2 regions of the Rothia endophytica genome follow, and region 2 is predicted to be linked to the other one. Evidence: riboswitches for the same ligand, from Rfam matches in the RefSeq annotation. Region 2 holds a riboswitch; the other holds the start of a gene.
The links. Region 2 has a riboswitch for thiamine pyrophosphate ahead of thiM (hydroxyethylthiazole kinase). Riboswitches for the same ligand answer to the same signal wherever they lie in the genome.
Positions count from the first base shown of each region.

Region 1 (14,850 bases), on a different contig from region 2:
GTTAGAAGACCTAGGCATTTATGATCCTTGGTACGGAAACCAAGAGGATTTCTACGAAACATTTGAGATGATTCGCGCAGCGGTGCCCGGCGTCCTGGCCTACGTTGAAGAAGCACTAGAAAGCCAGTAATGGCTGCTTTCTTCTGCGGTGAGCTCCGCCCATCTCACCTGGAGCTCACCACGGTCTAAGCAGTCTCGTCAGTCCCTTGGACGTCCTGAACAGTGGCTTCAAGGTCTAAACCTAGGCGGCGGCGCTCGTCGGCAATAATTTGAGTAGCTAGCTTAGCGTCCGAAATATCCACTGATTCTGAGGCAGATTCTTTGGCGGCAGAGATGCGGGCGTATTCGTCAAAGAGCTGAGACTTGCGGCCCAAAATTTCTAGCATGCGCTCGTCTACGGTATCGACGCCCAACAGACGGAAAACGTCCACCGTGTGCAGCTGCCCCATGCGGTGGGCTCGAGCAATCGCCTGGGATTCAATGGTGGGCTTGAACTGGGGTTCACAGAGAATAACTACAGAGGCGCTCTGAATATTCAGCCCAGCGCCGGCGGCAGTAATCTGCGCCAGCAGAACGGAGCCGGGTGCAGCCTCCCCTAGTTGATCGACGATTCCCTGCCGTTCTGCCGGTTCAACGCTACCGGTAATAAGGCCGATGCTGCGCTCCCCTAATGCTTTCTGCAGACGCTCTAGGACGCTGAGGAAGAAGGAGAAAACAAGCACCTTACGCCCAGCAGCCTCGGCTTCATCGACCAGTTCAAGCAGTCGGGTGAGTTTGGCAGAGTCTTCGGCAGCCCATGCGACCCTGCGCATGAGGGCGAAGTTGCCCTCGGCAACAGCACCGCGGTATGCCTCGGTGTCCAGGCCCGTCAGTTCCACCCAGTCACGGTGCTCTGTCATATCGGGCAGTTCTGAGAGCACATCCTTTTGATTGCGGCGCAGGTAGGCAGGAGCGATGCGGGTGCGGAATTCGCTGGCCAGCAGGGTCTCCATGCCGCTCTCAGACACCAGGGCCGGTTGCAGGTAGTCCACCAGGGTAACGAACTCGCTGACCCGGTTTTCCATGGGGGTGCCTGAAAGTAGGACGGCGTATTCAGCACGGCGCACTAGAGCGGCAACTGCCTGAGAGCGCTGGGCGGCGGGGTTCTTGATCAGGTGCGCTTCATCGGCGATGAGGGCGTCGATGGGCCAGCTGTCATCGGCGTAGAGGCGCGCCCCGTCGTAGGTTGCAATGAGGACGCCGCCGGTCTTCTTCCACTCAGCTACCTGGCTTTCACGGGCATCACCGTGGGCGGTGTAGCGAGTGAGCTGGGAGAATTTTTGCAGTTCGCGGGCCCAGTTAATGACCACAGAGGCGGGACAGATCACCACAAAGTGGGTTTTTCCCTGGTGGTGCAGGTGGGTGAGGGCGGCGATGGACTGCATGGTTTTACCCAAGCCCATCTCATCGCCCAAAATGACCTTCTTCTGCGCCAACATGAACTTGGCGCCGTAGTTTTGATAGCCGCGCAGTGTGGCTGCCAGGCCCTCAAGGTTGATGGGGTACTTGCGGATTCGCTCGTTGATTTCGGCGGGCAGGTAATCATCGCCATGGTTTTCGTTGCCCAGATAATGTGCCAGCAGTGCCTGGTAGGTGGAGGGGTCAGCCAGGTAGCGTTGCCAGGCTTCGTCTGCGGTGAGCCAGGTGGCTGGGGGGACGCTGATGTTCCCGTTGGCCTGGCACCAGGTGAGGTCTTCGAGCAGCTGGTCGTAGTCTGTGCGGTCCTCCCCTAATGCCACGTAGAAGTCACCGATGGGGGTGCCCTGGTTGAGTAGCGGGGCGTAACCAGTAAGTCGTTCACGCAGTTCTGCTTGCGGGATGGCAGCGTCAATCACTTGGAGGCGGTCTACGCCGATGAGCATGCGTTCAGCTGCCGGGGTGCGGTATTCGCCCAGGGTTTCCTTTTCCTGCCCGGCTGCTTCTGCCAGCAGGCGCTGGGCGGCGGCGTGTAGCTGGGCGGCGGTGGTTTCGCCAATACCCGGGAAGCGGGTGAGATCCTGTGGAGTGTGGTCCAGCACCCGGTCAACGGTGCCGATTCCGGCGTCCATCAGCGGGGCGGTGCGTACGGTTCCACTGGTGAGCTCCCGCAGTTTATCAACGGGGATATCGCGCAGGGTGAGGCGGGCACGTTCGGTTTTCAGCGCCTCCATATCAGCGCCCATACCGCTCATGAGTTGGGCACGTTCTGGGGTGTTGAGGGCACCGAGCACCTGCTGGTAGGCAGCTACCTGGGTTGCGGGCAACTTCTCCCAGGTCACTTGCTCCCAGCGTTCGCCGGCAAAGCGTGTCAGGGCTACCGCCGCGGCGTCCTGCAAGCCCAGGGCGTTGGTTTCAAAAGCTTGGGGCATAGAGGGGACGCCAGCATCTGCTTCTGCTAACAGAGCGCGGACCCGCCCTAAGTCGGCATCCACCGCCACTAGCCGGCTAGCTAACTCAGCAGAGGCTGCTTCTGCTGCCTGCTTTTTAGCGCCACCGAAGAAGCGGGTCAGCATGCCACCTTGGCCGTCACGGATGGCTTGAATCATGGCAGGCACCTGGTCATCTGCCTGACTGACATTGCGCAGGACATCGAAGTCAGCCGGTGAGCGCTGCTTCCACCAGGTCAGAGCTAACCATTCGCTTGCCCCCACCAGGTGAGCTGGGGCCAAGGGGGCAAAACGGTAGAGGGACCCAGTGTAACTAACAGGTAGGTTGAAGCCCAGTGCGGCGGGGCGGCTGAGCAGTTCAAGCACGCGGCGGCTCTTCTCAGCAGCAGCGAGCAGTCGCTCGCCTTGACGGGTTAGCTCTTCGTTCATTGCGGGCATCTTTGGTCGAGGGTTGGTAGTTTTGGTTCAACTATAGAGCGGCAGGCCCTGCAAGTGGCTTTCTTTTGGGGTAGTGGCGCGGTAAGTTCATCTGAGGTCAATCACGGACAATGAGAAGAGCATCATCGTGGCTGAATTTAGCACTCCCCAAGAACTGGCGGCCTTCATCACCGAGGCAGTAGAACACCACCAAGGGCAGGCCCCCTTAGTTGTTGCCCTTGATGGACGCAGCGGAGCTGGTAAAACCAGTTTGACCTCCCAGTTATCCGCATTACTCTCACAGCGGTTGCCGGTAGGGGTTTTCCGGTTGGATGACACCTACCAGGGTTGGGAAGGTCTTGCTCCAGCTGTTAGCCGTTGGCAGGCTCTCAGCGCTGAAATAGTTGCAGGGCAGACTCCTGGCCCCTGGTACGGCTGGGATTGGGCGGCCGGTAAACCAACCGGCCCGCACCCTTTCACTGCTACTACCCAGGCTGATTGCGGCGTCCTGCTGGTTGAGGGGGTTGGTGCCCTCTGCGGTGCCCACCATTTAGGTATCTGGGTCGAGCTCTCTGATAGCGAGCGCCAGCAGCGGGCGCTGAGACGGGACGGGGAAACCTACCGTCCTTACTGGGATATGTGGGCCGCTCAGGAGGACGCTATCATCACCGCTAACGCGCAGGTTTATGCCACTGCGGCGCACCTTTATCAAACGCCATGAGCATCCACTTCCGTTTAGCTAGTGCTCTCAGCGAGTTTAGATAACTGTACGGAGGTCTTCTTTAGCTTTTCTTCAACCAAAGAATAGTGCACCCAGGTTCCCTTCTTCTGCCGGCTAATGAATCCATTGTCGGACAGTACTTTGAGATGGTGCGAAACTGTCGGTTGGCTAAGTTCAAGTGCGCCCGTCAGGTCACAGACACAGATTGTCTGAGGTGGCGGGGGTATCAAGGATAAGAGCAGGAGTCGGTTGGGGTCAGCCAACGCTTTAAGAAGTTTAGCTTGCTCTTGGGCTACTTGATTCGGCAGAGCTCTGCGCCCGGCAGACACACAAGCCTCCGCGGGCACAGTGACTGGTGATTTTTCCATAAGCCCATTCTTTCATATATTGACAACTATCAATATAGATACCATTCTTATATTGATACATATCGATATATGGATGTTTACATCCTCAATCCACTACGGAGTTTCAATGCCCTCTAAAGATCTCCCGTCTACCGCACCACCTGAGCAACCTGTCATAGCAAAGCTCTCAACATTAGACAGATTTCTACCCCTCTGGATTATGGGAGCCATGGGGCTGGGGTTGGTTCTTGGCAAAACGGTCCCTCACCTGAACGAGAGTCTGGAAGCACTAAAAATTGGCCAGGTTTCGCTACCAATTGCAGTTGGTCTGCTGGTGATGATGTACCCCGTGCTCGCAAAAGTGCGATACAACCAGACCAGCTCAGTACTGACCGACAAAAAATTACTCATCACCAGCCTCGTCATTAACTGGTTGCTGGCTCCGGCTTTTATGTTTACACTAGCCTGGGTTTTTTTGCCCGACCTCCCGGAATACCGAACGGGGCTTATCATCGTTGGTCTGGCTCGCTGTATTGCCATGGTCATGATCTGGAATGACCTAGCCTGTGGCGACCGTGAGTCAGCAGCCGTCCTCGTCCTTATCAACTCTGTTTTTCAGGTACTCGCCTTCAGCCTGATGGGATGGTTCTACCTACAGATTCTGCCGGCCTGGTTGGGCCTGCCCGTGACCAGCGCTCACTTTTCACTGTGGACTATCACCCTCTCTGTCTTAGTTTTTCTTGGTATACCCTTACTCGCAGGTTTTCTAACGCGTGTCTGGGGAGAAAGGGCACGAGGCAGAACCTGGTACGAGGAAAAATTCCTTCCCATAATTAGCCCCTGGGCACTCTATGGGCTGTTGTTCACTATTACTCTGCTCTTCGCACTACAAGGGAAAACCATTCTTGAACGGCCCTGGGATGTCGCTCGTATTGCTCTGCCTTTGCTGGTCTATTTCCTCGTGATCTTCACAGCAGGCATGATTATCGGCAAGACTCTTAACCTCGGGTACGCCAAAACCACCACCCTAGCCTTTACAGCAGCAGGCAATAATTTCGAGCTAGCCATCGCAGTAGCTATTGGTACCTTTGGTGTAACCAGCGGACAGGCACTTGCCGGTGTGGTTGGCCCCCTGATTGAGGTGCCCGTACTCGTAGCGCTAGTCTATGTGGCCCTGTGGGCACGCCAAAGGTACTTCCTAGATTAATCATTATTTACACCTTTCCACTTAAGGAGAATCCCATGAAAACAGTGCTATTTGTATGCGTAAAGAACGGCGGAAAATCGCAGATGGCTGCATCAGTGATGCGTAAGGTTGCAGGAGATCGCATAAAAGTCCTTTCCGGCGGCACCGAACCAGGCAGAGCCCTCAACACCGAATCTGTTCAGGCCTTAGAAGCAAGGGGCTACTCAACCCACGGCGAGTTCCCCAAAGCAATTGACCCGCAAAGTTTAGAAAACTGTACAGCGATTGTTGTTGTGGGTAAAGAAGCTCAGCTTGACGCTCCCGCCGGCGTACGTATCGAGCGGTGGGACACAATAGAGCCATCCCATCAAGGCATTGAAGGAGCTGAGCGCATGAACCTCATCCTGGATGATATTGAGAGCCGGGTCAATCAGCTTGCTGAATCGCTCATATAGGTTCTATCTTCACGCTACCTAGTTGCCCACCTTCTTCCCAGAAGGCATGGTGCTGGTCTGCAAGAACACATTTTTCTTTTAAATTTCCTATTACGACGGCCCCGCCCCGCCCCGTAGAATAAGTGAGTTTTGCAGGCACGAAAGGGCATCATGGAATCTTCACACACCTCCCACCAAACACCACCCGGTCTTTCTAAAATCGCTGTTTTTACACTAGCGTCCCTGACCGCCGTTGGGCCGCTAGCCATCGATATGTATCTAGCGGCACTCCCGTCGATTTCCGCAGACCTCAACACCACTGCTTCCATGGCTCAGCTGACGCTAACTGCCTTCATGCTGGGTATGGGTGCAGGCCAGTTCGTGGTCGGCCCGCTATCAGACAAGACAGGACGCCGGCGACCTCTTCTGGTTGGCATCGTTCTCTGCGCACTTGCAACCCTTGCCTGCGTCTTTGCACCCACCGTTGAGTTCTTTATTGTTGCCCGTTTTATTATGGGTTTCACCGGGGCTAGCGGCCTGGTACTGGCGCGCGCAGTGGTGGCTGACTCCACCAGCGGTCTGCAAACTGCCCGCCTCATGGGCATCATGATGATGATTAACGGTATCGCCCCTGTTGCCGCACCCCTGATTGGCGGCATTGTGCTAGCACACGGTGACTGGCGCGATGTCTTTAAGGTCATCACAGTTATGATTGCACTGTCCATGGTGCTGGTGACCATCTTCATCAAGGAATCTCTACCGGTAGAGCGGCGCCGCACCGGTAGTCTCTTGTCGGCCTACGCCGGCATCGCTGAAGTAGTGAAAATTCGCCGCTACATGGGTTTCATGCTGACCATGGCGCTGGCCTTTGGTGCCCTCTTTGGCTATGTTTCAGGTTCCCCCTACCTGCTACAAAACGTACTGGGACTCAGCGAAACTCAGTTCACCTACGTCTTTGGGGTGAACTCGGTAGGTATCGTGCTGGCTTCTTCAGTCATGACGGCGCTGGTCGGCAGGGTGGCGCTGCGCAAGCTATTGACTATCGGTGTCAGCTCACTAGTCACGGTGAGCCTGCTGATTTTGATTCACTTCATCATGGGACCCCAATTAGTGCCCACCCTTGTTCTGCTCTTCGCGTTGACCTGCTCGGTAGGCATGATTTTTGGTAACGCTTCTTCCCTTGCCCTGGGCGAAGCCCGCCATATTGCAGGGTCAGCTTCGGCCATGCTGGGCCTGACCCAGTCGGTGATGGGCGGCCTCGCCTCCCCGCTGGTTTCCCTCGGCGGAGGCGGCGCCTACATGCCCTTAGCACTAACCATCAGCAGCTTTGCCCTGCTGGCAGCCCTCGCTCTCCTGACCACGCCCAAGGCAGAAAGCGACTACACCACCTCGTCACGCTAGCTGCGCGCTAGGTAGCCCAAGAACTTTTCAGTCAGCTGCGAATCGGTAGCCAAAGGTGTGCCGTTGAGATGGGTGACCGGGGCTAGCAAACGCACAGACGAGGCCAGCCACACGGCGTCCGCCTCAAGCAGGTCATGAGGGTAGAGCGGACCGTAGCCCAGCTCCCACCCGGCGGTGCGGGCACCTTCAAAGATGACGCCCTGGGTGGTGCCGGGCAGAATGCCGTGGGAGGGTTCAGGGGTGTAGAGAACCTTCTTCTCCCCCTCTGTTTTAGCCACGATGACGGACGAGGTCGCACCCTCGAGAATTCGGCGGTCTTCGGTCACCCAAATGGCGTCATCGGCCCCGTGCTGTTTCACGTAGCGCAGCACCGACATGTTGACGGCGTAAGACAGAGTCTTAGCACCGGCCAGTAGCCACGGGTAGGTGGAATCTTCTGCCGGGTCATGGCCGCGGGGTAGCAGCATGGCGCGCACCCCCTGTTCACGTTGTGTGAGGATTCCGGCGGGGCTGGGGGCAACAGTAACCCATGAGTGGGGGCCACCCGCTACGGTTCCGCGGGAGATAATGATTTTCACGGTATGCTCTTCACCCAGCACAGTCTGCGGGCCAGCTTCAGCTGCGCTCAAGGCTAGATCGATGGCGGTGCGCAGATTCTCTTCCGTAGGCATGGGTAAGTCAAGGAGCCTAGCTGAACCAGTCAGCCGCGCTAGGTGGGCACCAAGTTTTCGCACGCTACGGTTGGCGGACAGCATTGTTTCGAAGACACCATCGCCGCGAGTTAAGCCCTGGTCTTCAATGTGAATGAGAGGGGCGGTGGCGTCTACGAGGGCACCGGCAGGGTGCTCGGTGCTGAGCATTACTACGGTTGTTTGAGTCATATCCTAAGGTTACCTGCGGGCACCGGAAGACCCACTGATGCCCCACCGCTGCGTCTGGGAATACACAGTGACGGGGCATCGTCTGTTGTGCGAGCACCACTGAGGGGCGCGAGAGCTCTCTCAATCCATAGACTCAGGGGCAAGCTATGGATTGATGTGAGCCTATAGTCCTAAACTACCTATTTTTTGCAGTAGGGAACAGTATTAGTTATGACCTTCACAAACGATAGCCATCATATCTATTTTTTATAAGCAGGTTTGACCAGAGATTACTTAAATTTGCCCCCACAAGTAGAGACAAAGGATTACTGCCAAAGCAGTTGCAGGGATCCGACGGAGAAGGACGCCGCATAGGCAACCAGGGGGATAGCCAAGGCGCAGACAGTGAAAACAAGGTCACCTGGGGTAAACCGATCCGGTCGCGCCCAGGTACGCTGCCGGTTCCCAAAACCGCGCGCCTCCATAGTGATAGCAAGGCGACTGCCCCGGCGAAGGGCCTGAACCAGCAGGGCAAAGGTCTGCCCGCCACTGGCTCTGATACTCTGCACTAAACCGGCTGCACTGGAACTACCGGTGACTCCTCTGGCTCGGCGGGTCATGGAAAGGGTGTTCCATTCGGCGAGCATCAGGCCCACCAGTCGCAGAGCAGCTAGAGCAGCCAGCACAAAACGTGCAGGTAGACGCCAAGTTTGCGCGAGGGAGTCCCCCCAGTCCGTAGGGTCCACCGTGGTAAAAAACATCAGTGACGGCAGTGCAAGCGCCAGGGAGCGCAGCACCATAGCCACACCAATCTCTACCGAGTGGGTGGTGAGGTAATTGAAGCCTAGATCAAGAACGACTTCCCCATTTTTTTCGGCCAAGAGGGCGGTAGCCCAGCCGCCGACCAGCGAAGCTACCAATATGGGCCAGAACCGGATGAGCAGGGTGAAGGCATTGAAGCGAGCGACCAGCAGGCCAAAAATTTCTAGGCCCAAAATAAGGGAGGCAGTGAGCGGGTCAATCACCAGAATGATGAGCACGCTGCACACTAACGCCGCCCCGAATTTGATACCGGCGTTGCGTCGACCCAACCAGGAATCCTGCAGAGCCGAGCGTTCAAAAGGATTAGTGCTCATCTGTCTGTCCTCCTGGCCCCAGACGCAGGGTTCTGCCGCCCAGTGCAGCAATGAAGTCCCGGTCATGGGTCACGGAAATAATGGCGGTGCCGGAGTTTAACTGTTCATTCATGAGGACGACCAGCTCAGCCCAGGTGCCGGCATCCTGACCAAAAGTGGGTTCATCGAGAATAAGCAAGCGAGGGGCTGTGGCAAGAGCCGTTGCCACGGACAGTCTGCGTTTTTCTCCGCCCGAGAGAGTGAAGGGGTTAGCGTCAGCAACATCTTCTAAACGCAGGCGGGTCAGCAAATCGCTCACCAGGGCGTCCAGCTCGGTCTCATCGAGGGGCAATCGGTTCAGTTTTGCGACCTGTCGAGGACCGTATTCCAGTTCAGCACGCACACTGGCAGTAAGGAACTGGTGCTCTGGTTCTTGGAAAACATAACCAATGCGGGTAACAAGTTGCTGGGGTTCCCAGCGAGCAGGGTCCCAACCAGGTTCCTGTTTCTCCTGTGAGGCTCTAGCCCTCAGCGCACCTGTGGCTGCCACCACCCCGTCTGCAGGGTAGAGGAGGCCAGCGAGGGTCAGCGCCAGTGTCGATTTTCCGCTGCCGTTGGCACCTGTAATAGCCAGGTGTTCACCGGCAAGAACGCTCACAGAGTGCACATGCCCCACCGCAGGCAGATCCAGCGGGTAGGGCGCCGGGGGGCTATCTTTAAGCGCTCGTGCGCGGCGGCGAATATCTCGCTTCCGAGGCAAGAGTCGGGTGGTGACCAGATCTTTGCTCGTCAGCAGTTGCTCACCGGGTCTGGACGCCGGCTGCGGTAGTTGGGGGGTGAAGCCCGGCACCCATACCCCGGCGTCAATGAGTTCCTCTCTCGCCTCGCGGAAGACCTGATCGGGTGTGCCATCATGGGTAATCCCTTGAGCGCCCAAGATAATGACCCGATCCATATATTCGGCCCAGATACCCACCCGGTGCTCAATAACCACCAGGGTTGAACCAGTAGTAGCCTGTGCCGCGATGACGGCGTCCCTCACTTCAAGCACCCCGGCGGGGTCGAGATTGGCGGTGGGTTCATCCAGCAGGAGAGCTCCGGGTTGCATAGCAAGAATACCCGCTAAACCCAGGCGCTGTTTCTGGCCACCCGAAAGCTGGTCTGTAGGGTAATCCAGGGGCAGGTGGTCAAGACCCACTGCCGCTAGAGCGACGTCTACCCGCTGCCAAATTTCTTCCCGCACAACGCCTAGGTTTTCTGGCCCGAAGGCAACGTCATCACCCACCCGGGCTAACACAATGGAGCTTTCCGGGTCCTGCTGCATGAGCCCAGCCGGCACCTGCTCAGTCAGGGCATGTGCGCCACCCACCGTCAGCGAACCACTGGCAGATTGCCCGTCGGCGTCCTGAGCTACCCCGCCCATAGCGTGCAAGAGGGTTGTTTTACCGGCACCGGAGTGCCCCAGCAGCAAGACTTTCTGCCCCGCAGGGATCTCAAAGGTCAGATTATTGAAAGCAGGCTGGTCCCGGCCCGCGTAGTGCCAGCCGAAGTTCTCTGCCACGATGGCAGCACTCGACCGGGACCTTGATCGGAGACTAGACATTACCGGGCAGAAGAACCTCGGCGCGACCGGCCTGAAGCCAGGGAGTCCAACACACCGGTAGCTTCCAGCGCCCTCCCCAAAAGCCACATCAACAGACCCGCAATTACCAGACCAGATAGGGCACCGCTAGCTACATAGATCACCTGGTTAACCGCACTGAACTGGCCGGCATAGTAAATAATGACCTCGTTCAGCCCCATGGCAAAGCCGGACACCGCACCGGCCAACAGCATGACCGGCAGGTTCCAGGCACGGTAAAGAAAGATAGCAAAGACCAGCTCAGCAGCCGCGCCCTGAATTAAACCAGAAATAAGAATAGGCAGGCCAAAAGAGCCAGGCCCAATAAAAACAGAAATCAGGGCAGCCAACAGCTCACAGTACAGTGCCGCACCAGGCTTACGAATCAGGTAAGCCCCCAAAGTGCCCGCAATCAGCCAGCCACCACCAATCAGCGGTAGTAACTGCGGCGCAGTTGCCGCCAACAGTGTCTGGGTCACGGGGTAAACCCCCAAATTCCACAGAGCAAAAACTAACGAGCAAGCCACAGCAATCACCGAAGCAATCACAATCTCATTAACCCGCCACGCGGTAGAACGCTTTTCAGCCATAAAAATAACCTTCCTATACATGTAGGAAGGGGGGACCCAGGCACCGGGTGGCACCTGTTTCCGAGAACTCGACTCCCTATCGCAGGTACTAACCGGATCAGGTTCGAGGGTCTGCGCCTAGCGCACTCTCAGCGCCGATGGTGGCGCTCCCCTGTCGATACCCGCAACTATGCGAGCAGTTCAAGTGTAGAACTCCCCCAGTATAACCACTAGGGCGAGCCAACGAAAGCTTCCCTGTATCGATGCCTTGCTCTGGGTTACTTATAGTCAAGCGTAGCGGGGGCTTTCGTCCCGCCAGCTGACCCTCTGATGATTCGCGCTGAGCGCTCGCAATAATCTCTGGCAGCCCCGAATCCCCTGGAGGGAGGTAAACCCATCACCACGCTTCTACTGATTCTCGCCCAATAGGCGGCAGAGAGCACAGGCTACTGATAGTCTTGGTTCGGAACGGCGTTTCGCCCCCTATTTCACTGACTGAAAGGTCTGAACTATGAATCCTCTCATCAAGATTGCTGGCACTGCTGCTTCACTCGGCGGCGTTGCCCTGGCAAACAAGGTGCTCAGCGCAACCTGGACCAAAATCACCGGCAACCAGCCTCCCGAGAATAACCCCGATGAGGACGAGCGCTGGCGCGACATCATTCTCTGGTCGCTGATTACCGGTCTGGTAGGCACCATTATCAAAGTTGCGGTTACCCGCGCCCAGTACCAGCTTGAAGCTAAGTCCGGTGACAAGACCACCGATCAGGCTGAGATCTAAGAAATAGTTACCAGGAACGGCAGGCTTTAAGGCCTGCCGTTTTTGTATCTGTTTTCCATCTTTTCATGAAAGGGTAGCGATAATATATCCATCGCCTGCGCCCAAACCAACTAGCATGTGTCTATGACCTCACCTGTTTCAGCCGCTGATAACCACTCCACCCCAGCGCCGGCATCCAAAAAAATGATTGCCGCGTGGACGCTTTGGGACGTTGGAAACGCTAGCTTCAACGCCATCATGACGACCTTCGTGTTCGCGGTCTATCTAACCAGCTCTAGCTTTGGAGAAGAAGGGCACCCCGCAGCGGTTCTTTCGGTAGGTCTCACCATTGCCGGTGTATTCATCGCCCTGCTTGCCCCCATCTCGGGTCAGCGGGCGGACGCCTCGGGAAAACGAGGTCTGTGGCTGGGGGTCAATAGCGTGCTACTGGCGGTCATTATGGCCTTCTGCTTCTTCGTAGCGCCCTCCCCTGACTACCTCATCCTGGGTGTTGTTCTGCTGTCCCTAGGCAACCTGGTCAATGAATTTGCGGTGGTCAACTACAACGCGCTGCTACCCGCTATTTCAACCAAGCAGACCATCGGCAAGATTAGCGGAACAGGCTGGGCAGCAGGCTATTTCGGCGGTATTCTTGCCCTAGCAATCGTCCTGGTCGGTTTCGTTTCCCCGGGTATTCTGGGCATTCCCGAGGACGGTGCCTACAATCTGCGCGCCGTCGCGGTTTTCTCGGCCATCTGGGCTATTGCCTTCTCTTTGCCTCTCATGCTGGCAGTGCACAAAATCTCTCCCGCCCCCCGCAGTGTAGAGCCTCAGAAGAGCATCCTTGACTCCTATCGGGACCTCTTCGCCACCATCCGTCGTCTCTACCGCGAAGCTCCCACCACCCTCTACTTCCTACTTTCCTCAGCGGTCTTCCGTGACGGTCTTAACGGCATCTTTACTTTTGGCGGTATCCTGGCCGCGAACTCCTTTGGTTTCAGCACCAATCAGGTTATTGTCTTCGCCATCTTTGGCAATATCGTTGCCGGTGTGGGTGCACTGCTCGGCGGGCGTATGGACGACCGCTTTGGCCCCAAACGAGTCATCGTTTTCTCCCTGGTTGCCCTTATCGCGGCCGCTCTGCCTCTGCTCTTCTTCCCCAGTAGCACCATGTTCTGGATCTGCGGGCTTACCCTCTGCGCCTTCGTTGGTCCGGCACAATCCGCCGCACGTTCCTACCTGGGCAGGCTGGTTAATGAGGGCAACGAGGGCGAGCTCTACGGCCTTTACTCCACGACCGGAAGGGCCGCCAGCTTCCTCTCACCCGCTCTCTTCGGCCTCTTTGTCACTTGGTTCGGCGCTGAGCTTTGGGGTATTTTGGGTATCGTTATCGTGCTTTTTGTAGGTTTGCTTCTCTTGCTGCCCATCAAGGATCCGCAGCGAGGAAACGCCCGGGAGTCAACGCTCTAAAGCGGGGACGCCACCACGGGTAGCAGAAGCCCTGCCTGTTCTAGCTGCAGTAAAGATTCCTCAAAGCCGCGCTCGGGAATTGGCCCGTAGAGCTCCTGTAGACGCGCATGGATTTCTGTTTTAGGCAGTGGCTGAGCCAACATCTCCCAGCAGTCCCAGGCATAGATGGATACCTCTGATAGAGAGTTGCCCTGAGCCACCAGATAGCGGTCTTGGCAGACCAGGCCGGTTGAACCCTCCGAGCGCTGGTAAAGATCCGGGGTATCGCTGTTGACCAGGAAGTTAGCTGCTGGCAGGTAGGTGAAAGCAGCTTCTGATTCTGGCAGCTGGTCTTGATCCTGGTACAAAAGACTCAGGATGAGCGGCAGTGCGTCGGTGATTTCTGAGTAGGTCAGTTTGACTGCCCCACCGGTCTCTACCAGCAGGCCGGTCAACACCTCTAGCCCTCGCTCGGTTATCATGAGGCCCGATGACTGCTCTGAGATGGTTAACAGGGCCTCCGCTAAGGGTAGAGGTTCAATTGAGGGAACAACCTTCTTGCCCTTCACCCGGTTCAAAACCACTATACGGTGGAGGTGAAAGGAATAATCATCCGCTGCTATCACCCGTAACCCAAGGTCAGCAGGGTTATGCTGCACCTTGGGCTGCTGAGCGTCCTCAATAATAGACAGGGGTTTGGGGTAGGGGCGGATTGACCTATCGGGCATCACCACAGCAGTTTCGTCAGTCAGATAGGTGACGTGCTCACCCAAAAAACGGGCAGCGGTGGTTTTCCCCGTACCGGACGGCGCCACCAGAGCTAGTGCGCGGTGGCTGGACGCATCCCCCACCACTGCGGCGTGCAGTAGATGAGCGGTACCGGCATATTCGCGCAGGAGGTGAAGGGTGACGTCCACGGTAAGACGCTCAGCCGCAACGGCCGGATCAGATGAGTTGACCACGGTTAAGTTTGCGATATCCCCCCACTGCTGAGTTATCTCATCCGCAGGGCGGCTGCTGAGCACGGTGACCCGCTCACCGTCAGCAATCCGGGCCCCGGCGTCCTCAATGACCTCGGGGGCTAGTGCAGCCCAGGCTCGCTGGGTATCAACCCAGAGCTGGGGATTGTCATCTTCAAAAGCTAGAAGTATGGTTACTCCGGCAGGGCGAACCAGTAGACCGCGCATCAGCTCTCGGTGTTGCCGGCAGGAATGGTGGTGCGATAAAAGTTAAGGTAGCTGCGGGAGGCTGTGGGGCCACGCTGACCCTGGTAGCGGTTGCCGTAAGTCCCCGAACCGTAGGGGTGTTCAGTCTCGCTGGTTAGTTTGAAGAAGCAGAGCTGGCCCACCTTCGAACCGGGCCACAACATAATGGGCAGGGTTGCCATATTGGACAGCTCAAGGGTTACGTGCCCTGAAAAACCGGGGTCAATGAACCCGGCGGTTGAGTGGGTGAGAAGCCCCAGACGTCCGAGGGAAGACTTACCTTCAAGACGGGCCGCCACATCAGCTGGCAGAGTTACCTTCTCGTAGGTAGCACCCAAAACGAACTCACCGGGGTGCAGA
Region 1 covers NZ_BAABKP010000007.1:27,730-42,579, reverse strand. Annotated here, with positions in the region: gene ABD982_RS10635 (low molecular weight protein-tyrosine-phosphatase) at 1-130, shown strand, start outside; gene ABD982_RS10630 (DEAD/DEAH box helicase) at 186-2,834, opposite strand; gene ABD982_RS10625 (nucleoside/nucleotide kinase family protein) at 2,971-3,543, shown strand; gene ABD982_RS10620 (ArsR/SmtB family transcription factor) at 3,558-3,911, opposite strand; gene arsB (ACR3 family arsenite efflux transporter) at 4,018-5,097, shown strand; gene ABD982_RS10610 (arsenate-mycothiol transferase ArsC) at 5,133-5,531, shown strand; gene ABD982_RS10605 (multidrug effflux MFS transporter) at 5,682-6,911, shown strand; gene ABD982_RS10600 (aminotransferase class IV) at 6,908-7,792, opposite strand; gene ABD982_RS10595 (energy-coupling factor transporter transmembrane component T family protein) at 8,098-8,907, opposite strand; gene ABD982_RS10590 (ABC transporter ATP-binding protein) at 8,897-10,447, opposite strand; gene ABD982_RS10585 (ECF transporter S component) at 10,489-11,097, opposite strand; TPP riboswitch at 11,154-11,260, opposite strand; gene ABD982_RS10580 (DUF4235 domain-containing protein) at 11,588-11,857, shown strand; gene ABD982_RS10575 (MFS transporter) at 11,981-13,306, shown strand; gene ABD982_RS10570 (hypothetical protein) at 13,303-14,472, opposite strand; gene dcd (dCTP deaminase) at 14,472-14,850, opposite strand, start outside.
Region 1: linked by a shared signal. The riboswitch ahead of ABD982_RS10585 (ECF transporter S component) and the one ahead of thiM (hydroxyethylthiazole kinase) in region 2 are both predicted to bind thiamine pyrophosphate.

Region 2 (14,850 bases):
TGCGGACAGACGCCCGAACCATGGGCGTCATGGTACACCTGAGAGCCGGTGACCCGCGCGAACGCAACGAGGAACTGCCCCTAGCTATCCACGCCTCCATGACCTACGTTGCGGTAGATTATGACGGCAACGCGCTGCCTGCCCGCCCCTTCACCCCGCAGACCGATGAGGACCGTGCCCTGCGCCAGCACGCCATGCGCCTGCGCGAGCTACGTGCTGAATACGAGCCCATGCCTCTGGTTGCCCCCACCCAGCACAAGGTAAGGTTTACTGACTAACTGACTAGGGGGTGACCGGACCTTGGCGGGAGTGTACGCCTCAATCAAATTTATGGTTGAGGCTGTGCCTGGTGTGGTTGCGATGATTGAATCATTGTAATGGTAACTATTGTTCTTATTACCGCGGTTTTTTATGGTGTAGACCCTGGGTGTGTTCTCGGAGTACCGTGTGGGTCTGTTAAAGAGCTCACACGTTGCTATGCTCCGGGCCGGCTGAGAGAACGGCCTAGAGCGTATCGAGCAACAGAGCCTGGGCAAAGAAGTCTGCCTCCAGCTGGCAAGCTCGCCAGAAAGCCTGCTGCGCCGCCGCCCGCTGATGATCAGAGGCTGCCGCCAGCAATCCCTCGGCAATCTGCACTGCCCGAGCGGTCGATGCCTGGAAGGCCTCATCCCTGTAGGCCTCCACCCAATCCTTATAAGGGTGGTCCTCCGGAATAGCATCAGGCACGAAAGCCGCCAACTGCGCATACAGCCAGAAGCAGGGCAATACCGCGGCGACCGCAACCACGTAGTCGCTTCCAGTCTCAGCCCGCAAAAAGTCTGTATAAGCCAGAGTCGCAGGGGAGGGATGTACCGTTGAGGGGTCCAGATTCCACTGGGCGTGCATTCCCTGTTCAACCGCGATGCAACCGGTCACTGACTCCGCCCAGAAGCTGCGCTCCTCAGCCGACTGAGCAGCAGCAGCAAGACGCGCCAAAACTGCAGCATAGATGTTGAGGTAGTAGTCATCTTGTTCAATGTAGAACGTGAACTGTGACCCGCTCAAAGTACCCTGCATCAGTGCGGAAATAAAGCCGTCTGACCCAAAACGGTCGAGAGATTCGCCAGCATATTCCCAGAGCTCCCGGGTGTGCTCACCGGAGGCCTTCACAACGGGCTGGTGCCGGTTACGTTTGTCAGGAACAGCCGGGTTCTGCAGACCCGATTTAGCTTGTCGGCGCAACCGATGGAAGTGGTCGATGGGTCCGTTACCTGTTCCCACCGCCTGAGCTTCACCATATTGCAGAGCTTCATGCGCCCAGGAGGTCGCCCATTCAAGAGCTACCTGCGGGCTCTCACCCAGACCCAGCCGGGTTGCCAAGGCAGAAGACAGAGAACAACCGGTGCCGTGCGAGGCAGTGGTATCCACAAACCAGGACGCAGCATGGGCAAGTTCGCCGGTGGCGTTCACCAGGGTGTTGCCCCGGTCATCATCTGCCAGGTGCCCGCCCTTGGCAACCACCAGGGCACCGGTCTTTTCTGCCAAAACCTGTGCCTGGGCAATCAGCTCAGCTCGGCTGCTCGCCGCCGGTTTACCCACGAGGGCCGCCAGTTCGTCCACGTTTGGGGTCAGCACGGTGGCGCAGGTGAGCAGGTCAGCGGATACCGAGTCAGCTAGTGCCTGGCCCGAACTTGCCACCATCACAGGGTCAACGACCACAGAGATATTGGAGGGTAGGTTGCGTAGCCAGTTCACCACCACCGCAGCAGAGGCCTGGTCGGCGATCATCCCGACCTTGACCGCATCAATAATTACATCATCACTGACAGCCCGTAGCTGGGCTTCCAAAAAATCCGGGTCAGGGGTATGTACCTGCTGGACTCCACGGGTGTTCTGCACCACCAGAGAGGTTACTACCCCCATCCCGTAGCCACCGGCTGCAGCAATGGACTTCACATCAGCCTGTAAACCTGCGCCCCCCGTGGGATCGGTACCGGCAATAGAAAGGACACGAGCTATCATGCCATCAACTCCTTCAAAGAACGGGCAGCCTCGGCTGGATCAGTAGCCGCCATAATCGCAGATACCACGCAGCAACCTGCAACACCCGTCCTGCTGACCTCAGCGATGTTGCTGGTATTGAGCCCGCCAATGGCGACCGAACAAATACCTGATGCAGCGGCATCGGCCGCTAGCGCCTGCAAAGTATTCACGCCAAGCGCTGCCCCCGCATCCTTCTTGGTGTTGGTAGCGTAGACCGGCCCCATCCCGATAAGGTCGGGGCGAATGCTACCACTCAGTGCTGCCCGGAGCTCGGCGTGGGTTCCCACCGACAGCCCGATTCGGGGCCCAGCACCGAGTAATTCACGGGCGGTCTCCAGGGGCATGTCGCCCTGGCCGATGTGCACATCAAGGCTAAAGCGGGCAGCTACCTCCACCCGATCATTGACGATGAGGGGAACTTTTGCGGGTTCGGTGACGGAAAGAATTGACTCGACGAGGGCAGAGAAGGTTGTATCGTCGAGCTCTTTGTCGCGTACCTGGACGGTATTCACGCCACCGTCAATAGCTTCGGCAACCACTCCGGCTACCTTCTGCCACCCGCCAGCCATGCCAGAATCCGTGACCAGGTATAGGCCGTAGTTACCTTTCATTAGAGCACCTCGGTTTCACAGCTGGCGGTGCACCCTTCAGCAAGGTGAAGCCCATCGAGCCATGCCTCACGAAACGTTCCCGGACCTTTTGCAAGGGGGTGAGCGTATTCGGCAGCCGTAGCGAAGATGGCGTGAGCGGCGGCCGCGGCTTCGTGGGCGTCATCCCAGGCTGCCAAGTACGCAGCGACGACGGCACCCAGGGAGCAGCCTGTGCCGATTACTAAAGGCATGAAGGCACTGCCGCCGCTAACACGGGTGATTCGATGGGTGGAGACAATGATATCGGTGGCCCCTGAGAGGGCAACCACCCGGCCGGTTTCGCGAGCTAGGGCTATCGCCGCATCCAGGGCCGCTTCACCAGAATCGGTGGAGTCAACTCCTCGGCCTCCGGAGCGCTCTTGCTGGGTGAAAGCAGCGTGAAGGTTGAGAATTTCTGAGGGGTTGCCGCGAATAACGGTGGGTTTGGAGGTAAGTAACTCGACGGATAGTTCAGTACGAACCGTCAATCCGCCGACAGCTACCGGGTCAAGCACCCAGGGTGTACCGTGTGCAGTCGCTACTTTGACGGCGCTACGCATGGACTCCACATAGTAGGGGTCTGGATTGCCCATGTTAATGAGCAGGGCATCTGCCACTGCTGCGAATTGGCCTGATTCCTCGGGGTGGCTCACCATCGCGGGGGAGGCGCCCACTGCCAGAAGAACATTGGCTGAAATTTCCTGAACTACCGAGTTGGTCAGACAGTGCACCAGAGGGTTGCGAGCCCGGACAGTACGGTTAATGATCTCAATTGGCATGCTGGATGGAGTCATCACACATTCCCTTCGCTAATACTAACTAGAGCAGGTTCAACGGGTTCAATCTCAGCGCCAGAGACGGCGCACCCCGAGTGGTACTCACCATGGTAGCAGGTGAAATGTGCCCGTAGTTACATTGCTAGTTACGTTGCTCAGCGGATTAAAATGTTATTCAACCGAACCCGCTGAGTTATGCCTGTCATGGATGCTGGTATTTGACGCCCCCTATAAAATAGAGGTGTGAGCACTATCGATAGCACCCAGAGCCCGGCAGCCCCAATGCTGCGCACCATCGACCTGCGCGGCACCAGCCATTCCTATAAGGAGTTGCGCCAGATTGTTCCTCGCCAAACCAGTGACTATGTGGGCAACGCTCTCGCCACCGTCGAAGACATCATCGCCAGGGTACGCGCCGACGGCGCCCCCTACCTGCGCGAGCTCTCACAGCGTTTTGACGGCGTAACCCAGGGCGCCTTGCGCGTGCCCCAGTCCTCCATTGACGGTGCGGTTGCCGCCTTAGACCCTGCGGTGCGTGAGGGTCTTGAAATCGCCATCGCCCGCACCCGCGCCTTTGCGGCCGCCCAGCGTCCTGACGATAAAACTATCGAAGTAGCCCCCGGCGCTAAGCTCACCAACCGCTGGACGCCCGTACGCCGTGCTGGCGTCTACGTGCCCGGCGGTCTGGCCGTTTACCCCTCATCCGTCATCATGAACACTGTGCCCGCACAGGCGGCTGATGTTGGCTCCCTGGTGCTGTGCACCCCGCCCCAAAAAGAATTCGGCGGTCTGCCCCACCCCACCATCCTGGCGGCAGCCGGCCTCTTGGGGGTCACCGAGGTCTGGGCTATCGGCGGCGCCCAGGCGCTGGCCGCTATGGCCTACGGTATTGATGACGACGGTGAAACCCTAGAGCCGGTCGACACCATCACCGGCCCCGGTAACATCTTCGTCGCCATGGCAAAACGAGCTCTGCAGGGCGTGGTAGGCGTGGATGGCGAAGCCGGAACCACCGAAATCGCGGTCATTGCGGATGACACCGCCACCCCAGACTACGTAGCGGCTGACCTCATTTCCCAGGCTGAGCATGACCCTAACGCCGGGTCAATTTTGATTACCCACAGCTCGGCTCTAGCTAAGGCAGTCACCGAGGCCATCACCTCTCGCGCGGCTTCCACCAAACACGCCGAGCGTGTCGCCACCGCCCTGTCGGGCCCCCAGTCCGGCATTATTCTCACCAACTCACTGGATCAGTCCATTGCTGTGGCAGACGCCTATGCCGCTGAGCACCTTGAAATTCACACTGAGGACGCCGCGGCCGTCGCTGCCCGCGTCCGTAATGCTGGCGCTATTTTTATCGGCGGTTTTTCGCCTGTGCCTCTGGGGGATTACGCTGCTGGTTCTAACCACGTGCTTCCCACCGGTGGGTCGGCCGCATTTGCCTCAGGTTTGAATACCACCGTCTTCATGAAAGCGGTGCAGCTGATTGAGTACTCTGAAGAAGCTCTAGCAGAAATCGGTGACGCTATTGTCGCTGTCGCTGAAGACGAAGATTTGCCCGCCCATGGTGAGGCCATTACCGCACGCACGAAAGGCAACTAATGTACTGCCCCTTCTGCCGTCACACCGATTCCCGCGTTGTTGACTCCCGTACAACCGATGACGGCGGCGCTATCCGCCGCCGCCGCCAGTGCACCGAGTGCGGTAAACGTTTCACCACCGTAGAAACTACCGCCGTTGCGGTCATCAAGCGATCCGGGGTGACCGAGCCTTTCAACCGAGGAAAAATTATCTCCGGTGTGCGTAAAGCTTGTCAGGGGCGCCCTGTCGGGGAGGACGACCTGGCTAAGCTGGCCCAGGAAGTTGAAGAGTCCATTCGTGCTAAAGGTCTGGCAGAAATTGATGCCCACGAAGTGGGCCTGAGCATCCTGGAGCCGCTTTCACGTCTGGACACCGTAGCCTATCTTCGCTTCGCCAGCGTTTACCAGGCCTTTGAATCCCTGGCTGATTTTGAGCGAGCTATCGCAGACTTGCGTAACAGTGGGGCTGAGGAGGGCGAGCAGCCAACCCTCATCTAAGTCAGTGACAGTCGCACCCGCAGGTGTGGGGTGCTTAGACCCAAAATGATGAGAGGCAGTACCCTGGTGGGCACTGCCTCTTAGCATTTAGCTATACAGCCGTACTGACTGGGGCAGGCCCTCATCGGAAGCAAACTCAAGGTTCCACTGCCTACCTTCGGGGTGCGGGGGTAGCTGAAGATCCACGTCACCACCTGTATTGAAGACTAACAAGAGACCTTCTAGCTGCAGTTGGAAGCACCTGAAGGCAGGGTCATGCCAGTCGTGGTCCTGTGTATGGTGCCCGTCGGCTCGCCACCAGAGCGCTTCATCTCCGTGCAAAAATTCTTGCTGGTGCAGCTGGGGGAAACGGCGGCGCAACGTGATGAGCTCTGCCACGTAAGCCGATAGCTCCTTGTCCGCAGATTCCCAATCAAGCCAGGTGATGTCGTTATCCTGGCAGTAGGCGTTGTTATTGCCCCACTGGGTGTTCCCCAGCTCATCGCCGGCCAGTAGCATGGGCACTCCCTGAGAGAACATTAGAGTTGCCAGCATAGCTTTGATACGACGTTTTCTCACCAGGGTAATGTGGGGATCATCGCTGGGACCTTCGACGCCGCAGTTATCGCTAAAGTTTTCGCCGTGACCGTCCCTATTGTCCTCACCGTTAGCTTCATTGTGCCGCAGGGAGTAGCTCACCACATCATGGAGGGTGAAGCCGTCGTGGGCTGTAATGAAGTTGATGGACGCACTAGCGGGCCTGCTGCTGTGGTCAAAGCGCTCGGCGCTGCCCAGCAGTGCCGAGGCAAGCTTGGCCATACCCTCGGCATCACCTCGCCAAGCCTGGCGCACGCCATCTCTGAAGGTGTCGTTCCATTCGCGCCAGGGGTGCGGGAACTGGCCCAGCTGGTAGCCCCCTCGGCCAATATCCCAGGGCTCAGCGATGATCTTGAGATGTCTGAGAACAGGGTCTTGTGAGATTGCTTGGAAGAAGGCTGAACGATAGTTAAAACCGGTGTGGGAACGCCCCAAAGTGCTGGCTAGGTCGAAGCGGAAACCGTCCACACCGTAGCGCTGGGCAAAATGACGCAAAGAATCGAGCACAAGCCGCAGGACGTGGGGGCTACGGACAGCTAGGGTATTACCGGTGCCGCTGTGATTAGCATAAGACCTATCGGCGTTGCGCATATAGTAGTGGTGGTCGTTGAGGCCGCGCATTGAAAGGGTAGGGCCGCCCTGGTCACCCTCACCGCTGTGATTGAACACCACATCCAAAATGACCTCGATGCCGTTCTCGTGTAGAGCGTGCACAGCCTGCCTGAATTCAATATCGGCGTGCGCCCCGGTTTTATCTCCGGAGGCATAACGGGGTTCTAGTGCTGAAAAACCGATGGGCTGGTAGCCCCAGTAGTTGGTGAGGCCGCGCTCAGTGATGTGCTGGTCATCTAAGAAGGCTTGAACGGGCAGTAGCTCCAACGCATTGACGCCCAGACCTTTGAGATAGTCGAGCACGGCGGGATGGCCCAGAGCTGCGTAGGAGCCTCGAATCTGGTCAGGGATACCTGGGTGCTTTTGTGTCAGGCCTTTAACGTGGGCCTCAAGAATCACCACATCCGCCCAGGAATGATGCGGGCGGTTGCTGGTGGGGTCAAAGGTGGTATCAGGTGCAGCCGGTACCACACACTTCGGTACAACCGGTGCGCTGTCGCCAACAGCGCGCCCCGCCATCATCGGGTCCCAGTATAAAGGGGCTTCAAGTTCCTGTGCCCAGGGATCAATGAGAATTTTTTCAGGGTTGAAGTTTTGGTTATTGCCGGTGGCACGAAGACCGTATCGGTCACCTGCGTGCACACCGGCAATATCGCCGATCCAATATTCGCCGTCACGGCGAGTTAGTTCATGCCGAGTTTCGCAATCGTTTTCATCGAAAAGACAAAACCAAACATTCGTGGCTTCTGGTGCCCAAACCTCTATTTTCATTCAATGAGATTATCAAACATTGCTGCATACTGTGTAGCCGACTGCTCCCAGCCAACAGGTGCGTTCATCGCGGTGTGGCGTAGCTGAGACCACGCCTCGGCATCACCGTAGAGATCTATGGCACGGCCGAGAGCGAAACTGAGCCCTCCGGCATCGATGGTTCCGCCCAGGTAAGCGTCCCCGAAAGTAAAGCCGGTGGCAATGCCTGCAGCCAGATTCTCGGGGGTAGCATCGCAGACGGTATCACGGAGCCCACCGGTGGCGGCGACAACCGGTATAGTACCGTAGCGCATGCCGTAAAGCTGCGTCAGACCGCTAGGCTCGAACCGTGAAGGAACCAGTACGATATCGCCACCGGCGTACAGTCGGTGGCTCAGAGCCTCGTCGTAACCAATGCGCAGGCCTACCTGGCCCGGGTAGCGGGCAGCTAGATCGCCGAGCGCAGCCTCATAATCAGCGTCGCCAGAGCCCAGAATCGCTACAGCTCCACCGCGCTCCAAAAAGCCCGGTAGTGCTTCAACCATCAGATCAATGCCCTTCTGATAAGTCAAGCGGGTCACCACAACGGCGAGAGGGCCAGTGGGTTCAGCCAGACTGAATTCTTGCAGTAGGCGCTGACGGTTTTCAGCTTTTCCAGAAGTATCTAGAGCTGAGTAGGGCACAACCTCGGGGTCGGTTGCCGGGTCCCAGACCGAGACGTCAACACCGTTAATAAAGCCTGCTAGTTCACCGCGGTCCCGGCGAGCCTTGACGACCCCTTCAAGACCAAAACCGAAGTGAGCCTCGGTCAGCTCTTGGGCATAGCTGGGGCTCACCGTGGTAAGACGGGAGGCATGCACCATACCCGCCTTAAGGGTGGATAGCAGCCCGTGGTATTCCAGGGATTCAGGTGTGAAATCCCAGGAGGGCAGACGCAGGTAGTCTAGCTGGTCGGCACCCACGATGCCCTGGAATGCGATGTTGTGCACGGTCATCACGGTCGGTATCTGAGAACCGGCATAGCGCAGGTAAGAAGGAACCAAACCTGCCTGCCAGTCATGGGCATGCACCAGATCGGGCTTCCACTTATCCTTGGTTCCGTGCAGAGCAATCTGGGCGCCCACCCAGCTGAGAGCCGCGAAACGCACGTGGTTATCGTGGAAGTCGTGACCGTGAGCGGAGTAGGGCCCGCCGTCACGGTCAAAGAGGTGCGGGGCATCCAGCAACAGGACGTTAAGCCCATCAATCTTGCCGCGAACCACCGCAGCGGGGCCGCCGAAAAGGTTTTCATCGCCCCACACGCGGGTGCCGCGTCCAATTTTTTGGAGCAGACCGGGGTAAGCGGGGAGCAGTACCTTGGTTTTCCAACCTAGCGGTTCTAACGCGGCAGGCAGAGCGCCCACCACATCTGCCAGACCACCAGTTTTGATGAGAGGTGCACATTCAGATGCTACCGATAGAACGCGTTTTATACGACGAGCCATGAGGAAATTTACCCTTCTTGTGCAGCTGAGCGGCGATCAATCATTTTCTGGGTAATCAGAGTTATCCCGGTGGCGGTCACGCTGAACCACTTAGCGTCCTCTTCTGGATCTTCACCCACTACTAGACCTTCAGGGATGGTTACGTCACTGTCCACCACGCAACGGGTCAGACGCGCTGAACGGCCAATATCAACCTTGGGAAGCACCACGGACTGATCCAGCTGAGCGTACGAGTGCACGCGGGTGCCGGTGTAGAGCAGCGAGTTAGAAACAGTGGCACCTGAAATGATGCAGTCACCGGCGATCAGGGACTGAATGGCCTGACCAACTCGCCCCTCCTGGTTGTGAACAAACTTAGCGGGAGGAGTGAGCTCTGAGTAAGTCCAAATCGGCCATGAACGATCGTAGAAGTCCAGGGGAGGAATCATTGAGGTCAGGTCAAGGTTAGCCTGCCAGAAGGAATCAATGGTACCGACATCTCGCCAGTAGGGCTCGGTTTCCAGACCGCTCATGACGCAAGAATCGCTGAAGCGGTGGGCGTAAGCACCGCCGTCCTTCACAATCAGGGGAATAATATCGTGCCCGAAATCGTGAGAGGACTCGGGGTTCTCGGCATCAGCGATCAGTATTTCCCTCAGGTAGGACCAGTCAAAGACGTAGATGCCCATCGAGACCAGGGACTCATCGGGGTTATCGGGGCTTGCCGGGGGGACATCTGGCTTTTCGAGGAAGTCGACAATCTGGCTGTTCTCATCAACGGCCATAACACCAAAGGCACTTGCCTCATCACGTGCGACGGTCAGGCAGCCGACAGTTACATCAGCGCCCTTCTCCACGTGGTGCTGCAACATGATTTCGTAGTCCATCTTGTAAATGTGATCGCCGGCTAGGACTACAATGTACTCCACCTGGTAGTCATCAACGATGTCAATGTTCTGGTAGATGGCGTCGGCAGTGCCCATGTACCACTGGTGTTCTGACACGCGCTGGCTGGCGGGCAGAATATCGAGGTACTCGTTGCGTTCTGCGCGGAAGAAGCTCCAGCCACGCTGCAGGTGGCGGATGAGAGAGTGTGCCTTGTACTGGGTTGCTACAGCAATCTTACGAATACCTGAGTTGTAGGCATTCGAAAGGGGAAAGTCGATAATTCGGGCCTTGCCACCAAAGTGAACTGCTGGCTTAGCTCTGCGGTCAGTGAGCTCTTCGAGGCGGCTACCACGGCCGCCTGCGAGGACAAAAGCCATAGCTTGATTCGATAGTCGGTGGGTGCTGTCCCTTTGAGTGGTGGTTGAGCTGAGATGAATCATGATTGTTCCTCTACAAAATAGATGACTGACAAGGGTGGAAGTTTGAGGAGGGCTGACTGGGCTTCGTTACCCATAGGCACAGGTTCGGTTTCAATAGCACCACCGTGGCCACGATTTCCGCCGTGGTAGTGGGCAGCATCGGTATTGAGGGCTTCAATCCAGCGACCGGCCAGCGGGAAGGGCACGCGGTAGCCATCGCGTTCAATCGGGTTTAGGTTCATGACTACCACTACGTGCCGGTCACCCGCCCAGCCGCGTCTCAGCCAGGCGTAGACCTGCTCATCGACGGCATCGACCAGTAGCCACTGAAAGCCGTGAGGGTCAGAGTCGCTGCGGTGTAGGGCAGGTTGTTGCCGGTATAGGCTATTGAGGTCTCGTACCAACGACAGGACGCCGGCGTGACCCTTGTCTTCTAGGACGTGCCAGTCAAGTTCGCTTTCGTAGTTCCACTCACTGGGCTGGCCAAATTCTTGCCCCATGAAGAGAAGCTTCTTGCCGGGGTAGGCCCACATGTAGGCCAGGAAGGCTTTGAGATTACCCAGCTTGGCTGCGTGATCCCCGGGCATCCGCCCGTAGAGGGAACCCTTGCCGTGCACAACCTCGTCGTGGCTAATGGGTAGCATGAAACGTTCACTAAAGATGTAAGTGATGCCAAAGGTCAACAAATCAGAGTGATACTTACGGTAAATCGGGTCTAGCCCAAAGTAGCGCAGTGAGTCATTCATCCAGCCAAGGTTCCATTTGAAGTCAAAACCCAGGCCACCGTGCTCGGTTGCGCGGGTGACTCCGGGGAAGGTGGTGGATTCCTCAGCGATCATCATGGCACCTTCAACGGTGCGCTCAATGGCGTCGTTGGTGGTTTTCAAGAATTCGATGGCTTCGTAGTTCTCGGGCCCGCCGTCCTTATTGGGCACCCACTCGCCATCCTTGCGTGAATAGTTGCGGTGAATGATAGAGGCAACGGCGTCGACGCGCAGACCGTCCAAGTGAAATTCCTGCAACCAGTAGAGCGCGTTAGACCGTAGGTGACCGGCCACCTCCGGGCGGCCATAGTTATAGATGAGGGTGTTCCAGTCGGGGTGGAAACCTTCTTGCGGGTTCTGGTGCTCATAGAGTGCGGTCCCGTCAAAGTAGCCTAGCCCGTGGGCGTCGGTAGGGAAGTGCCCCGGCACCCAGTCGGCAATAACCCCGATGCCCTTTTGATGAGCCCGATCAACGAAAGCCTGAAAATCCTCGGGCAGACCGTAGCGAATGGTGGGAGCGTACATGCCGATGGGCTGATAACCCCAGGAACCGTCAAAGGGGTGTTCAGTGATAGGTAAAACCTCGATGTGGGTAAAGCCAAGATCAGCGACGTAGTCGATTAGATCATGCCATCCTTCACGCCGCCACGAGCCGAGGTGAACCTCATAGACGCTTACCGGGGTGGTCAGTGCGTCCACCTCAGCACGTTTTTTCAGCCAAGCGCCATCCTGCCAGGAGTGCTTGCCAAGAGCGCGCACCACCGAGGCGTTCGCAGGAGGCATTTCTGAGCCAAACCCCACCGGGTCAGCTTTGAGAGGCATGAGCTCGCCCTCGGCTGTGAGGATCTCGTACTTGTAGGTTTCCCCCTCGGTGAGACCAGGAATGAAGAGCTCCCAAATACCGCTGGAGCCTCGCAGACGCATGGGATGGGCAATGCCATTCCACACGTTGAAATCGCCCACCACAGAAACGCGGCTAGCATTCGGCGCCCACACGGCGAAATGTACACCCGGTACATTTTCGTGTTGCATGGGGTGGGCACCAAGCACCTGCCAGAGAGACTCATGGCGGCCCTCACTGATGAGATGTTCATCGAGGGAACCTATAACCGGGGTGAACCGATAAGGGTCCTCTTTCTCCTCAACATATCCGCCATTCCATTCAATGCGCAGGCGGTAGTAGGGGAGTGACTCACCCACAAAGACGGGCACATCACCCCAGCGCTGCACCAGTTCTCGCTGGTCCGTTGCGTTGACGGCCCACACTCGATGAGCGCCGGGAAGAAGCGCCACAATTTCGGTGCCATCCTCGCTTGGTCCCAGAACCTTGAACGGGTCCCGGTGTGTTCCTGCAGCGAGGACGCGGGCTTCTTCGTGGGTGATTGCCATGATTATTTCTCCAGTCTCCTTAAGGTCTTAAGGATGCAGCCTAAAGGGCTGATTCAACTCCCCAGACTTCGGTCATGTATTCGCGTACCGACCGGTCCGAACTGAAATACCCCATGCGGGCTATGTTCAGCACGGCCATACGGTTCCAGCGGGCTGTGTCGCGGTAAGCTTCTTCAACCTCTTGCTGAGCGCGGTCATAGTCATCAAAATCTGACGCAACGAGGAACCAGTCGCTGTTCCACATGTTGTCAACAAGCTGACCAAACCTATAGGGCTCATCAGGGCTGAAGGTGCCTTCTGCAACTGCCTGCAGGATGTCTTGAAGAGCCTGGCTCTTCTCAATGGCTGCACGCGAGTGCCCCCGCTGGCTTCGTCGCTGGGCTACTTCTTCGGTAGTGAGACCGAAGAGGAAGAAATTATCTGCACCGACATGCTCACGTATCTCAACGTTAGCGCCGTCGAGTGTACCGATAGTTAATGCACCGTTAAGCGCAAACTTCATGTTGCCGGTACCGGAGGCTTCCATGCCGGCGGTTGAGATTTGCTCGGAGAGATCCGAGGCAGGAATCAACTTCTCAGCCATGGTGACGTTGTAGTTAGGAGGGAAGACAATGCGCAGCAGGTGCTGAGTTTCGGGGTCGTTATTGACAACCTCTGCCACGTCGTTAATCAACTTAATGATGTCTTTGGCGGTGTGGTAGCTGGGCGCTGCCTTGCCTGCAAAGATCTTGACGCGGGGCACCCAGCCTGCGTTGGGATCCCTCTTAATGCGCTGGTAATGAGCGATGGTCCAGAGGATGTTCAGCAGCTGACGCTTGTACTCGTGCATGCGCTTGACCTGTGAATCAACCAGAGCATTGGTGGGTAGATCCAGGTCGTGCTCTTCCTTTAGCCACTGCGAGAAGCGTTCTTTAGCAGCCAGCTTGGTCTGGGCGAAAGCGTTCAGGAAAGCGGGGTCATCGGCATGAGCTTCAAGTTCGCGCAGACGATCAAGGTCGGTTTCCCAGCCTTCACCGATGGTCTTGGTGATGAGGTCAGCAAGTGCGGGGTTAGCCAGTTTGAGCCAGCGGCGGGGAGTGATGCCGTTGGTGATGTTGACGATGCGATCGGGGTGGAGGGCATCGTGAGCCGGGAAGAGCTCGGTCCTCACCAGTTCAGTGTGTAGCGCTGAGACACCATTGACACGGTGGCTGGTGGTGAAGGCAAGATCGCCCATATTCACTTGGTCGCCTGAAATCAGGCGTGCTGGGTGGTGTGAACCTGCCTGCAGCTCAACAAATTTTTGGTCCAGACGCTCGATGATCTGAAGGTGGCGCGGGAGCACATTGCGCATGAGGCCCACCGTCCAGCGTTCTAGCGCCTCAGGCAGCAGGGTGTGGTTGGTGTAGCCCAGCACGAGGGTGGACAGGTCGGTTGCCCGGTCGAAGTCAAAGCCGTGTTCATCAACCAGAATACGAATAAGCTCCGGCCCGGCAATAGCGGGGTGAGTATCGTTCATCTGAATAGCGACGTGGGCATCCAAGTTTTCCAGCGAGTCGTGGTTCACCAGGTGGCGGCGCACGATGTCCTGCACGGATGCTGAGGTAAGGAAGTATTCCTGGGAGAGGCGAAGCTGCTTACCGCCATCGGTGGTGTCATTGGGGTAGAGCACTCGGCTGAGACTACGAGCCAGAGCTTCAGGTTCTGCGGCTGCTGCGAAGTCACCGGAGTTGAACCTGCCCAGGTCAAAGAGGTCAGCATTAGGGGTAGCTGCCCAGAGGCGGAGAGTGTTAGCCCACTTGCCGCCGTAGCCCACCACGGGGCTGTCAAAAGCCTGAGCCTGGACGTGGGTGCCGGGCTGCCAGCGCAGAACACCATTTTCTTCGTAGACATCACCGCCGAAGCCAACACCGTAGACCGTTTCGGGGCGAGCATAGTCCCAGGGGTTGCCGTGGGCAAGCCAGTTTTCGGGGTTTTCCTGCTGGCGACCGTCCTTGAAGCTCTGCTCAAATAGACCGTGTTCGTAGCGCAGACCATAGCCGTAGGCGGGACAGCCCACGGTTGCCATGGACTCAAGGTAACAGGCTGCCAAGCGGCCCAGACCACCATTACCCAGAGCGGCATCCGGCTCTTCGCTGGCAACGGTCTCGAAGTCGACCCCCAAACTCTCGAGGGCCTCAGCGGCAATATCGCGCAGACCCAGGTTAATGGCAAGGTCTTCGGTGAGGCGACCGATGAGGAATTCCATGGAGAGGTAGTAGACGCGCTTGCGGTCTTCGTCCCAGGTGCGTCGAGTTGATGCAAACCAGGGGTCTACCGCATGATCTCGCAGAGTGTGCGAAAGAGCAATTCTCCAGTCGAAAACAGTCGAATGCTTGGGGTCTTTACCTGCAGTGAACTGGAGGTGCTTTAAGAGTGATGAGCGGAAACTAGCTACTGATGTTTCTGGGCTTGTGTGTTCTGTCATACATTTATTCTATTTCTACGAATTTCATATTCACAAGG
Region 2 covers NZ_BAABKP010000001.1:1,436,035-1,450,884, reverse strand. Annotated here, with positions in the region: gene ABD982_RS06460 (acyl-CoA thioesterase) at 1-278, shown strand, start outside; gene ABD982_RS06455 (bifunctional hydroxymethylpyrimidine kinase/phosphomethylpyrimidine kinase) at 505-2,001, opposite strand; gene thiE (thiamine phosphate synthase) at 1,998-2,633, opposite strand; gene thiM (hydroxyethylthiazole kinase) at 2,633-3,445, opposite strand; TPP riboswitch at 3,435-3,531, opposite strand; gene hisD (histidinol dehydrogenase) at 3,710-5,029, shown strand; gene nrdR (transcriptional regulator NrdR) at 5,029-5,505, shown strand; gene glgX (glycogen debranching protein GlgX) at 5,593-7,464, opposite strand; gene glgA (glycogen synthase GlgA) at 7,461-8,927, opposite strand; gene glgC (glucose-1-phosphate adenylyltransferase) at 8,936-10,234, opposite strand; gene glgB (1,4-alpha-glucan branching protein GlgB) at 10,231-12,366, opposite strand; gene ABD982_RS06410 (glycogen/starch/alpha-glucan phosphorylase) at 12,407-14,812, opposite strand.